Regions from separate parts of the Pseudomonas sp. GW821-FHT09E04 genome, predicted to be linked through region 1. Evidence: riboswitches for the same ligand, from Rfam matches in the RefSeq annotation. Region 1 holds a riboswitch; the other holds the start of a gene.

Region 1 (5,432 bases):
AGCCATAAAACCCGCTGTCCTTGACCGAGGTGATGTAGTCCGGCACCAGGTCGCTGCCGATCTCGTCCCGTTCGTTCACTGCTGTCCACAGCGCGCCGCTTTTGGGTTCCCAGGCCAGACCGTTGGGATTGCGGATGCCCGAGGCGAAGATCCGGTGATTGCCGGTCGCACGGTCCACTTCCCAGATTGCCGCGCGGCCTTCTTCCTGATCCAGGCCGTTTTCGCCGACGTTACTGTTCGAGCCGACGGTGACGTACAGCTTGCTGCCGTCCTTGCTGGCGATGACGTTCTTGGTCCAGTGATGGTTGAGCGGGCCGCCCGGCAGATCCACGACCTTGATCGGCTGGTTCTTGATCTCGGTTGCGCCGGGTTCGTAGTGAAAGCGCAGCAAGCGGTCGGTGTCGGCGACGTACAGATCGTTGCCGACCAGGGTCATACCGAACGGAGAATTCAGATTTTGTAGAAATACCGTGCGGGTTTCGGCCACGCCATCGTGATCAGCGTCGCGCAACAGGGTGATGCGATTCGGGCTGGGAACCCCGGCGCCGGCGCGGCCCATGATTTTCTTCGTCACCCAGCCACGTATCCCGTTGCCATCGTCCGGTTTCGGCGGGGCATTGGTTTCCGCCACCAGCACATCGCCATTGGGCAGCACGTAGAGCCAGCGCGGGTGATCGAGGTTTTCGGCGAATGCGGCCACTTGGGTGCCTGCGGCTGGCGTTGGTTTCGCACCCGCCGGCCAGCCGATCGCCGGGGCGATGTTCACCGTCGGGATCAGGGTCTTGTTCGGTTCGGGCAGTTTGGGAGACGGGCCGGTGCCGTCCGAGACTTGCAGGCTGGAGGATTCACCACAGGCGGTGAGCCCTCCGGCGAGTGCGATGACGAAAACGAGGTGGGGCTTGCGCATTACTGATCTTCCCTATGAATGCATTCCTAATCATAGAGAAGTGCGCGAGCCCGATGGTTCAACCGCTCAGCCGCGTGCCTCCTTGAACAGCACGGCAATGCCGGGGTGGTAGTTGCCGGCCTCGCTGCGCAATTTGCGATAGGCGTAGGGGAAATACCAGGCGACGGCGCAGGTGTGTTCCTTTTGCAGGTCGTCGACCATGTCCTGCAGTTCCTCGGGGCTGGCGCTGTGCTGGGCTTTCTGTGGGGCGACGAACAGGCAGCCGAGCTTGAGATCGCTGGCGTAGCTGATGCGCTTGGCGTCGCTGGTGATATCGGCCAGGGCCTGGGTCAGATTCAGGCTGTTGACGCGCGGCCAGCGTTGCGTCGCCTGGATGTAGGCGCGATCTTCGGCGCCGGCCAGGAACAGGTCGGCGCGGGCATTGCGCTCGCCTTCCTCGTTCTGCTTGCGGGTGGCGGTGTCGCGCAGGGTGACCAGTTCGGCCATCCACGCGGCGGCGGACAACAGGCCGAGGTTGGCTTTTTCGTCGTGCCAGTACGGCGTGTCGTTGTCGCCGCGCACGGCGTTGTAGCGGTCGATACAGTCAAACCAGCGTTCCAGCACCGGGCGCAGGAATTCCAGCCGCGGATTGCTGATGATCATGCCTTGCATGGTGCTCTCCCTTGTTATTGTGATGTGCTCTCTGCATTCAAAAAGCATGGCTCTTTGATATCACTGCTGACAGTGTGGCACAAGATTGGCGTCAGATAATTGATCGACGGCAGTTATTCGCTTTCAGGGGGCCTCTTCATTTGACGCTCCACCCCCAACCCTCTAACCTTCGCGGCTTGTTTCAGGTGCTCTGTGACCGCTGTCGACAGAGTGAAACAGGGAAGCCGGTGAGGCGGGTCTTCAAGCGAAGAACCATCACGATCCCGGCGCTGCCCCCGCAACGGTAAATGAGTAAAAGCTGCGTCTAATGCCACTGCTGCAAAGCGGGAAGGCGCGCAGCCAGGCCAAGGCCGCTCATGAGCCCGGAGACCGGCCTGATCCATCCAGCGGCATCACGGTGGGCGATGCCAGGCTTGTTGCCGTCTATTCTTGTGCCTGCCCGCCGTTATCCAGCCTCAACGGAGAGCTCCCCCATGACTGATTCCCCCGAACGCGACGAGCGCCACCTGGCGCGCATGCAGCGCAAAAAAGCCGTGATCGACGAGCGCATCGCCAATTCGCCAGACGAATGCGGCCTGGTGCTGGTGCTGACCGGCAATGGCAAAGGCAAAAGCAGCTCGGCGTTCGGCATGCTCGCCCGCGCCATGGGCCACGGCATGCAGTGCGGCGTGGTGCAGTTCATCAAGGGCCGCAACAGCACCGGGGAGGAACTGTTCTTCCGCCGCTTCCCCGAGCAGGTACGTTTTCATGTGATGGGCGAGGGCTTCACTTGGGAAACCCAGGATCGCCAGCGCGACATCGCCGCTGCCGAAGCTGCATGGGAAGTGTCCCGCGAACTGCTGCGTGATCCGTCGATCGGTCTGGTGGTGCTCGATGAGCTGAACATCGCCCTCAAGCACGGCTACCTCGATCTGGATCAGGTGCTCAGCGATCTGCAGGCCCGTCCGCCGATGCAGCATGTGATCGTCACCGGCCGCGCTGCCAAGCCGGAAATGATCGAGATGGGCGACACCGTCACCGAAATGGGCATGATCAAACACGCCTTCCAGGCCGGTATCAAAGCGCAGAAAGGCGTCGAACTTTGAATCAACCACGTCACTGCCCGGCGGTATTGATCGCCGCGCCGGCCTCCGGCCAGGGCAAGACCACTGTCACCGCCGCGCTGGCCCGTCTGCACCGCAATCAGGGGCGCAAGGTTCGCGTATTCAAATGCGGCCCGGACTTTCTCGACCCGATGATCCTCGAGCGCGCCAGCGGTGCGCCGGTCTATCAACTGGACATGTGGATGGTCGGCGAGCAGGAAAGTCGACGTCTGTTGTGGGAAGCCGCCGCTGAAGCCGATCTGATCCTGATCGAAGGCGTGATGGGCTTGTTCGACGGCACACCGTCGAGCGCCGACCTGGCGCGGCATTTCGGCGTGCCGGTACTCGGCGTGATCGATGGCACGGCCATGGCCCAGACCTTCGGCGCCTTGGCGCTGGGTCTGGCGCGCTACCAGCCGGACCTGCCGTTCGCCGGCGTGCTGGCCAACCGCGTCGGCACCGTGCGCCATGCACAGTTGCTCGAAGGCAGCCTCACTGAAGGTTTGCGCTGGTACGGTGCGTTGTCCCGGGAAACCGGGATCGAACTGCCAAGTCGCCATCTTGGCCTGGTGCAGGCCAGCGAGCTCAATGACCTCGATGTGCGCCTCGACGCCGCCGCCGAAGCGCTGGCCAGCACTTGCGAGGTAGCGCTGCCACCGGCCGTCGAATTCGCCGCACCTGAAATCGTGAATACCGAAAGGCTGCTCGACGGCGTGCGGATTGCCGTCGCCCGAGACGAGGCGTTTGCCTTCACCTATGGCGCCAGCCTTGATCTGTTGCGGGCGATGGGCGCGGAGTTGAGTTTCTTCTCGCCGATCCGCGATACGCAATTGCCTGAGGCCGACAGCTTGTACCTGCCCGGCGGTTATCCGGAACTGCACCACGTGGCCTTGTCGCAAAACGCCGACATGCTCAAAGCGATCCGCGCGCATCACGCCGCCGGCAAACCGTTACTCGCCGAATGTGGCGGCATGCTCTATCTGCTGGATTCGTTGACCGATGTCGAAGGCACCCGCGCTGATTTGGTCGGCCTGCTGAGTGGCGATGCCGTGATGCAGAAACGTCTGGCCGCGCTGGCCTTGCAAGAGGTCGAACTGCCGGAAGGCTTGCTGCGCGGTCACACTTATCACCATTCCCTGACCACCACCGAACTGACACCCATTGCCCGTGGCCACAGCCCCAATGGCGGGCGCGGTGCCGAAGCGGTGTATCGGGAAGGGCGGATGACCGCCTCGTACGTGCACTTTTACTTCCCGTCGAATCCGTCGGCGATTGCCGCACTGTTGGTGCCATGACCGACAACGCATTCACTGAAACCGAGCGCGAAGCGGTCTACCGCGCCATCGCCGAACGCCGCGACATGCGCCACTTCAGCGGCGGCACGGTCGAGCCTGAATTGCTGCGCCGATTGCTTGAAGCCGCACATCAGGCGCCGAGCGTCGGTCTGATGCAGCCGTGGCGCTTCATCCGTATCAGCGACCGCGCGCTGCGTGGCCAGATCCAGAACCTTGTTGAAGAAGAACGTGTACGCACCGCCGAAGCCCTCGGCGAGCGCAGTGACGAGTTCATGAAACTCAAGGTCGAGGGCATCAACGACTGTGCGGAAGTGTTGGTCGCAGCCTTGATGGACGATCGCGAACGGCACATTTTCGGCCGTCGCACGCTGCCGGAAATGGACATGGCCTCATTGTCCTGCGCGATCCAGAACCTGTGGCTGGCGGCGCGCGCCGAAGGCCTGGGCATGGGCTGGGTGTCGCTGTTCGAACCGCAGGCGCTGGCCGATCTGCTGAAACTGCCGGCCGGGGCCAAGCCGCTGGCGGTTCTTTGTCTGGGGCCGGTCAAGGAATTCTATCCGGCGCCGATGCTGGTACTCGAAGGGTGGGCGCAGGCGCGTCCGCTCAGTGAGCTGCTGTATGAAAACTTCTGGGGAGTGAGTCAATGAGTGTGGCGTTGTTGAGTGTCGCCGCGGTCGCGCTGGATGCGCTGCTGGGTGAACCGAAACGCTGGCATCCGCTGGTGGCGTTCGGCAATTTCGCCGGGCGCATCGAGCAACGTTTCAATAGCGGTGGTCGCGGTTGGCGCAGCCATGGCGTCACCGCGTGGGTGATTGCAGTGCTGCCGCTGACCCTGCTGGCCACGGCATTGTCCTGGGCGCCGTATGTGGGCTGGGTGGTCGAGATTCTCGCGCTGTATTGCGCCCTCGGCATGCGCAGTCTCGGCGAGCACGTCGAGCCGGTGGCCAAGGCCCTGCGCAGCGATGATCTGGAAGAAGCGCGCAAACGCGTGGGTTATCTGGTCAGCCGTCAGACCAGTGAGCTGGACAGCACCGCTGTCGCCCGCGCCGCCACTGAATCGGTACTGGAGAACGGCAGCGATGCCGTGTTCGCCGCACTGTTCTGGTTTGCCGTGGCCGGTGCGCCGGGCGTGGTGCTCTATCGTCTGAGCAATACGCTCGACGCGATGTGGGGCTATCGCAACGAACGCTTCGAGCGTTTCGGCTGGGCGGCGGCGAAGATCGACGACGTCCTCAACTACATTCCTGCGCGGCTGGTGGCGTTGACCTACGCGCTGCTGGGCAAGACCCGACTGGCGCTGAAATGCTGGCGCACCCAGGCGCCGAAATGGGACAGCCCGAACGCAGGTCCAGTGATGGCCGCCGGCGCGGGTGCGCTGGGCGTCGAGTTGGGCGGGCCGGCGATTTACCACGGCGAGCTGCACGAGCGTCCGCAACTGGGCGAAGGCTTGCCGGCGGATGCAGATTCCATCGATCGCGGCTGGCAATTGGTCCAGCG
Region 2 (5,432 bases), on a different contig from region 1:
CGCTGGGGCTGAAAAGCTTCACCGCCTACATCGACTCGTTCAGCGAAGCGTTTCTCGACGATGCTGTCGTCGACTACGCCACCGACCGCATGGGCGGCCAGCTGACCATCAAGGCACCGAACGCCAAAGTACCGATGGTCAACGCCGACAGCCCGGTCAACGAGCGCATCAACTATTACCTGCAAACCGAAATCAACCCGGGGCTGGCCAGCCACGGCGGTCAGGTCAGCCTGATCGATGTCGTTGAAGACGGCATTGCCGTGCTGCAGTTCGGCGGCGGTTGCCAGGGCTGCGGCCAGGCGGACGTAACCCTGAAGGAAGGCATCGAGCGCACCTTGCTCGAGCGCATTCCGGAGCTCAAGGGCGTTCGCGACGTGACCGACCACACGCAGAAAGAAAACGCCTACTACTAAGGCGTTCGCTGCGGCATAAAAAAACGGCGCCCCGTGAGCGCCGTTTTTTTATGGTCGATACAAATGCGCATGCCCCGCGCGATACAGCGACGATTCACTGAAATGATCGCTGCCCAACACCCGCCCGACCAGAATCAGTGCCGTACGCCGAAACCCCTTGGCGGCCACCTTCGCGGCAATATCCTCCAGCGTCCCGACCACCCAGTCCTGATCCGGCCACGTCGCCCGGTGGATCACTGCGATCGGGCAGTCCGCACCATAGTGCGGCAGCAGTTCGGCGAGGATTTTCTCCAGATGATTGACCCCCAAATGAATCGCCATGGTCGCCCCGTGCTGCGCGAGGTTACCCAGTTCTTCCCCGGCGGGCATCGCGGTCTTGTCCGCGTAACGGGTCAGGATCACGCTTTGCGAGATGTCCGGCAGAGTGAGTTCGGCGCCCAACAACGCCGCGCAGGCAGCAGTGGCGGTTACGCCGGGGACAATCTCGAACGGGATGTCCAGCTCGCGCAGATAACGGATCTGCTCGCCGATGGCGCCATACAGGCTCGGATCGCCCGAATGCACCCGCGCCACGTCCTGGCCCTTGGCGTGGGCGGTCTTGATCAGATCGATGATCTGTTCCAGATGCAGTTCGGCGCTGTTGACCACGGTTTCAGCCGAATGACCGTCCAGCACCGCCGCCGGCACCAGCGAACCTGCATAGATGATCACCGGGCAGCTGCGAATCAGTCGCTGACCTTTGACAGTGATCAATTCCGGGTCGCCGGGGCCGGCGCCGATGAAGTAAACGGTCATCGTTGGATCCTGTGAAAGTAGGGCAGGTCGAGGCTTCAAGAGCAGTTCAGATGAAGAATGCTCATGATCGAAAGCGAGGATTATCGGGAATTTACGCCGCGCCGGCCAATGCCAGGGTTGCCTGGGCGTACTTTTGCCGGGAAATCAGCAGTTTTGCCGGGGCCTGGATCAGTTGTTCGGCAAGCGCCAGTGCGGCGCTTTCCGCCACCCCGTAGCAACCGGTGCGTTCGAAAGCGATCTGCGAATGGTGACTCAGGCGTTGCTGATAACTGGCCAGTTCTTCGCTGCTGAAATACAGCAGCGGCAGCGCCAGTTGTGCCGCCAGTTCCTGCAGGCCGGGTTCGTCGCGTTTCAGGTCGATACTGGCCAGGGCCTTGACCGCTTCGAGTTCGATGCGATGAGCCTGCAGGGCCTGGTCGAGCAAGGCGCGCAGCGTACTGGCCGGGCAGCCGCGCTGGCAGCCCAGGCCGACCACCAGAGTCGGCGCTGCGCTGTCATCGGTCATGCGTGGTATTGACCATCGCTTTTGCGGCGGAACAACCAGGCGCTGATCAGGCCCAGGGCCAGCCAGAACGCCACGTTGGTCAACTGCGAAGCGATTTTGAATTGAGCTTCCAGTGCTTCCGGCGCGAGCATCGAGTGCACTTCCGGTTGCGGGGCGCCGATCACGTGTGGCACAGCGAGAATCGCCACGCCGAGGATCTTCAGCAACCAGTTGCCACCGAACGCGATCAGCGCCAGGCCGACAGCGGTCGACGCGGCAGTGCCGATCCACCACATCTGGCGCGACGCCAGGTCTGCAGCGGCGGTGCCCGGCAGCTCAGGTGGCAGGCCCAGTGTCGGTGCGAGCACGAAAGTCGCGTAACCCGCCAGACCCCAGAGCAGGCCTTGCGACGTCTTGGTCGGCGCACGCAGGGTGTACAGACCGGCCAGCATCAGGGCGAAACCCACGGCCACGACCAGATTGCCGCCGGTAGTGGAAACCACGCGCTGCCAGCCGTCTTCCGGCTCCCAGGCTTCGGCATCGTGGGTGTGGGCGGCGGTGCCGGCGGCGTGTTCGTGAACGGCGGCAACCGGCTCGGCTTTCTCGAAGGTCTCTGCCTGAAGAATCAGCGGCGACACCCAGAAGCTTTGCAGCAACGTCAGGAGCAGGGCGGCCAGAAGGCCGGTGAAACCTGCGGTCTGCGCAATACGCTTGATCATGTCGTCAGGTCTCAGTGGCACGGGAACGCGGCGCTGTGGCGGGTATCGTGAGCGGCGTTGTGAACCGCTTCGATGTGCGAGAAACCGGCGAAATAGACCAGGCTGGCACCCAGGATCGACGCGAAGATCGCAGCGGTCAGGCGTTGGCTCAGGGTGGTGGTGCTGGAGATTTTGTCCGTGTTGCTGCCGGTGCTGCTGATGATCGACATGGCGCTTCCCTCTGGAGTGTCAGCGGGTGAACGGTGCGCATGAAAACCCCTGCGAGTCGGGCACGCAGAGGTTCGAACAGCGCCCGCCCACCGCGGGTTTGTTATGTTCAGTGACGCAAGATGCGTACTGTGTGTTGCGGGCCGGTCTCCGGGCTCACGAGGGGTGGCTGTCTGCCGACCTGCAAGCGTCACCTTCCCATGCCTGGGGGCACAGTGGATCTGACGCTTCGCTCGCTTACCGTTGCGGGGGCAGCACCGGACTGACATGGCTTTAGAGTAAAGCACATGATTCACCGGTTTCCCGTTTCACCCTTTGCAGGGCACCCGTAACAAGTTGTGTAGGAGACCATGGGTTGGGGAATTTAGTCAATTTTGTGGGCATATCCGTTTTTGTGGGCATATCCGTTGCTGCGGTTATGGCCACTTAGGGTTCCGCCCTTACGGCGGGTCACTTTTTCCAAACGCCCGGAGTGCCGGGGCAGGTCCACCAAAAAGGCTTTACCCTGACGTACGGCCCTCGCTGTGGCTCGGGTTCCTTCGCTCCGGGATTGATCCGGGGGCATCGCCTACGGTTTGCTTCGCTGCACCTCCTCTCGATGTGTTTGGCTTCGCCAAACGGTCGCTGCGCTCCCACCCCCGGATCAATCCCTCCACTCAGCCTGCCGACGGGCCTTGCGATCAAAAGCGGTACTTGAGCTAACGCTCATCGTGGTGAGGGGCTTTTGATCTGGCTTTTGCTCTGGCTCTGGCTTTTGATTTTTTGCCCCTTCGGCAGGCCGAGCAGAGGTGTTCATCAGGGGGTAGGCGCGTAGCGCCGTGCGGCGAAGCCGCATACATCGAGAGGAGGTGCAGCGAAGCAAACCGGAGGCGATGCCCCCTGATGGACACCGTAGCGAGGGAACACTGAGCCTAAGCGAAGTGCCGTACGCCGGGGCAAAAGCCTTTTGGTTCCTTTTTGGCGTTTGAAAAAGGGACTCGCTGTAAGAGCGAAACCGCCAGCGGCAGCACCCGAAGCAACGGATATGCTCTCGTTCCCAAACTCCACGAACCATTGACCCATCCCCACACCCTGCGTAGCCTTGCGCTTTCGAGGTTCTTCGGCCCACGCCGAAGCTAAGAAGGGAACGCGGTCCAAGCCGCGGCTGCCCCCGCAACTGTGAACGGTGCTGTTCGCTGCCACGCCACTGCCAGCTCAATCCAGAGCCAGCGGGAAGGCGCAGTAAACGCCGGGCCAAGGCCTGAACACCGTCAGCCAGGAGACCTGCCTCGTCACAGATTCTCACTTTCAACCGGGCGGGGTGATCCGGTGGCGAACTCTCCAGGCACGCACCCGTGTTGCCGGTCTCGTCCCGTATGCCCGCCACCTTGCCAAAGGGCATCCGATGAAAACACTGGCCAAACTCCCCGTCACCATCGTCACCGGCTTCCTCGGCTCGGGCAAAACCACCTTGCTGCGGCACATGCTCGACAACGCTCAGGGCCGCCGTATCGCGGTGATCGTCAACGAGTTTGGCGAGCTGGGCATCGACGGTGAAATCCTCAAGCAGTGCACCATCGGCTGCACCGAAGAAGAAGCCACCGGCCGCGTCTACGAACTGGCCAACGGCTGCCTGTGCTGCACGGTTCAGGAAGAGTTCTTCCCGGTGATGCGCGAACTGGTGGCCCGTCGCGGTGACCTCGACCACATCCTCATCGAAACTTCGGGCCTGGCTCTGCCAAAACCGCTGGTGCAAGCCTTCCAGTGGCCGGAAATCCGTAGCGCCTGCACCGTTGACGCGGTGATCACCGTGGTCGACAGCCCGGCCGTGGCCGCCGGCACCTTCGCCGCGTTCCCGGATCAGGTTGACGCCCAGCGCAAACTCGACCCGAACCTGGACCACGAATCACCACTGCACGAACTGTTCGCCGACCAACTGGCCAGCGCCGATCTGGTGATCCTCAACAAGGCCGACCAGACCAGCCCTGAAGACCTCGCTCGCGTACGCCTGGAAGTCGCCGAAGAGCTGCCGCCAGCGGTGAAAATCATCGAAGCCAGCAACGGCCGTCTGCCGCTGGACGTGCTGATCGGCCTCGGTGCCGGTTCCGAAGAGCACATCGACAGTCGCCACAGCCATCACGATCACCACCACGGTGAAGGCGATGACGATCATGACGACCACGATCACGATGCTTTCGATTCGATCTCCATCGAACTGCCGCAAGCCGACGAAAGCCTGTTGCTCGATGCGCTGACGCAACTGGTGGTTCAGCACGGCATCCTGCGGGTCAAAGGCTTCGCGGCGATCCCGAACAAGCCGATGCGCTTGCTGATCCAGGGCGTGGGCACGCGTTTCGACAAGCATTTCGACCGTCAATGGGGCGCCGATGAGGCACGTGTGACGCGTCTGGTGTTGATCGGCCAGGAACTGGACGCGGCCAAGCTCGAAGCGCAATTGCGCGCCGCGCTCAGCGTTTAAGCCATGCACCTGCTCAGGACCCAGCCCGGCGGTTTCGTGTCGGATGACAACATTGCCGATCTAGGACAAACCCCCGCCGAGCTGGTGATCCTGTGCAGCGGCGACTCCAGCCTTGCGCTGCTCGCCGAAGCCGCGCAGCAGCTGCCCGAAGATTACCCGAGCGTGCGGCTGGCCAACCCGATGCAGGTGCAGAACCATGCGTCGGTCGACCTCTACGTTGACGAAGTGCTGCGCCACGCCAAGGTCATTCTGATTTCGCTGCATGGCGGCATCGCTTATTGGCGTTATGGCGTCGAGCGGCTGGTCGAGTTGTCCGAGCGTGGCGTGCAGGTGATTCTGGTGCCGGGCGATGACCG

What was found. A riboswitch is a leader RNA that binds a small molecule or an ion and turns the genes downstream of it on or off. The one in region 1 is predicted to bind cobalamin.
Region 2: it holds a riboswitch for cobalamin, as region 1 does, so the genes downstream of both, AC07N4_RS03230 (CbtB domain-containing protein) here and cobO (cob(I)yrinic acid a,c-diamide adenosyltransferase) in region 1, are expected to answer to the same signal.

What each region holds. Positions count from the first base shown of each region.
Region 1 is NZ_JBWKOR010000002.1:24,865-30,296, reverse strand. It holds gene AC07N4_RS06380 (PQQ-dependent sugar dehydrogenase) at 1-907, opposite strand, end outside; gene AC07N4_RS06375 (hypothetical protein) at 974-1,558, opposite strand; cobalamin riboswitch at 1,725-1,950, shown strand; gene cobO (cob(I)yrinic acid a,c-diamide adenosyltransferase) at 2,032-2,643, shown strand; gene AC07N4_RS06365 (cobyrinic acid a,c-diamide synthase CobB) at 2,640-3,935, shown strand; gene bluB (5,6-dimethylbenzimidazole synthase) at 3,932-4,582, shown strand; gene cbiB (adenosylcobinamide-phosphate synthase CbiB) at 4,579-5,432, shown strand, end outside.
Region 2 is NZ_JBWKOR010000001.1:713,157-718,588, reverse strand. It holds gene nfuA (Fe-S biogenesis protein NfuA) at 1-413, shown strand, start outside; gene cobM (precorrin-4 C(11)-methyltransferase) at 462-1,208, opposite strand; gene AC07N4_RS03240 (cobalamin biosynthesis protein) at 1,300-1,713, opposite strand; gene AC07N4_RS03235 (CbtA family protein) at 1,710-2,411, opposite strand; gene AC07N4_RS03230 (CbtB domain-containing protein) at 2,423-2,620, opposite strand; cobalamin riboswitch at 2,743-2,963, opposite strand; cobalamin riboswitch at 3,694-3,903, shown strand; gene cobW (cobalamin biosynthesis protein CobW) at 4,003-5,076, shown strand; gene cobN (cobaltochelatase subunit CobN) at 5,080-5,432, shown strand, end outside.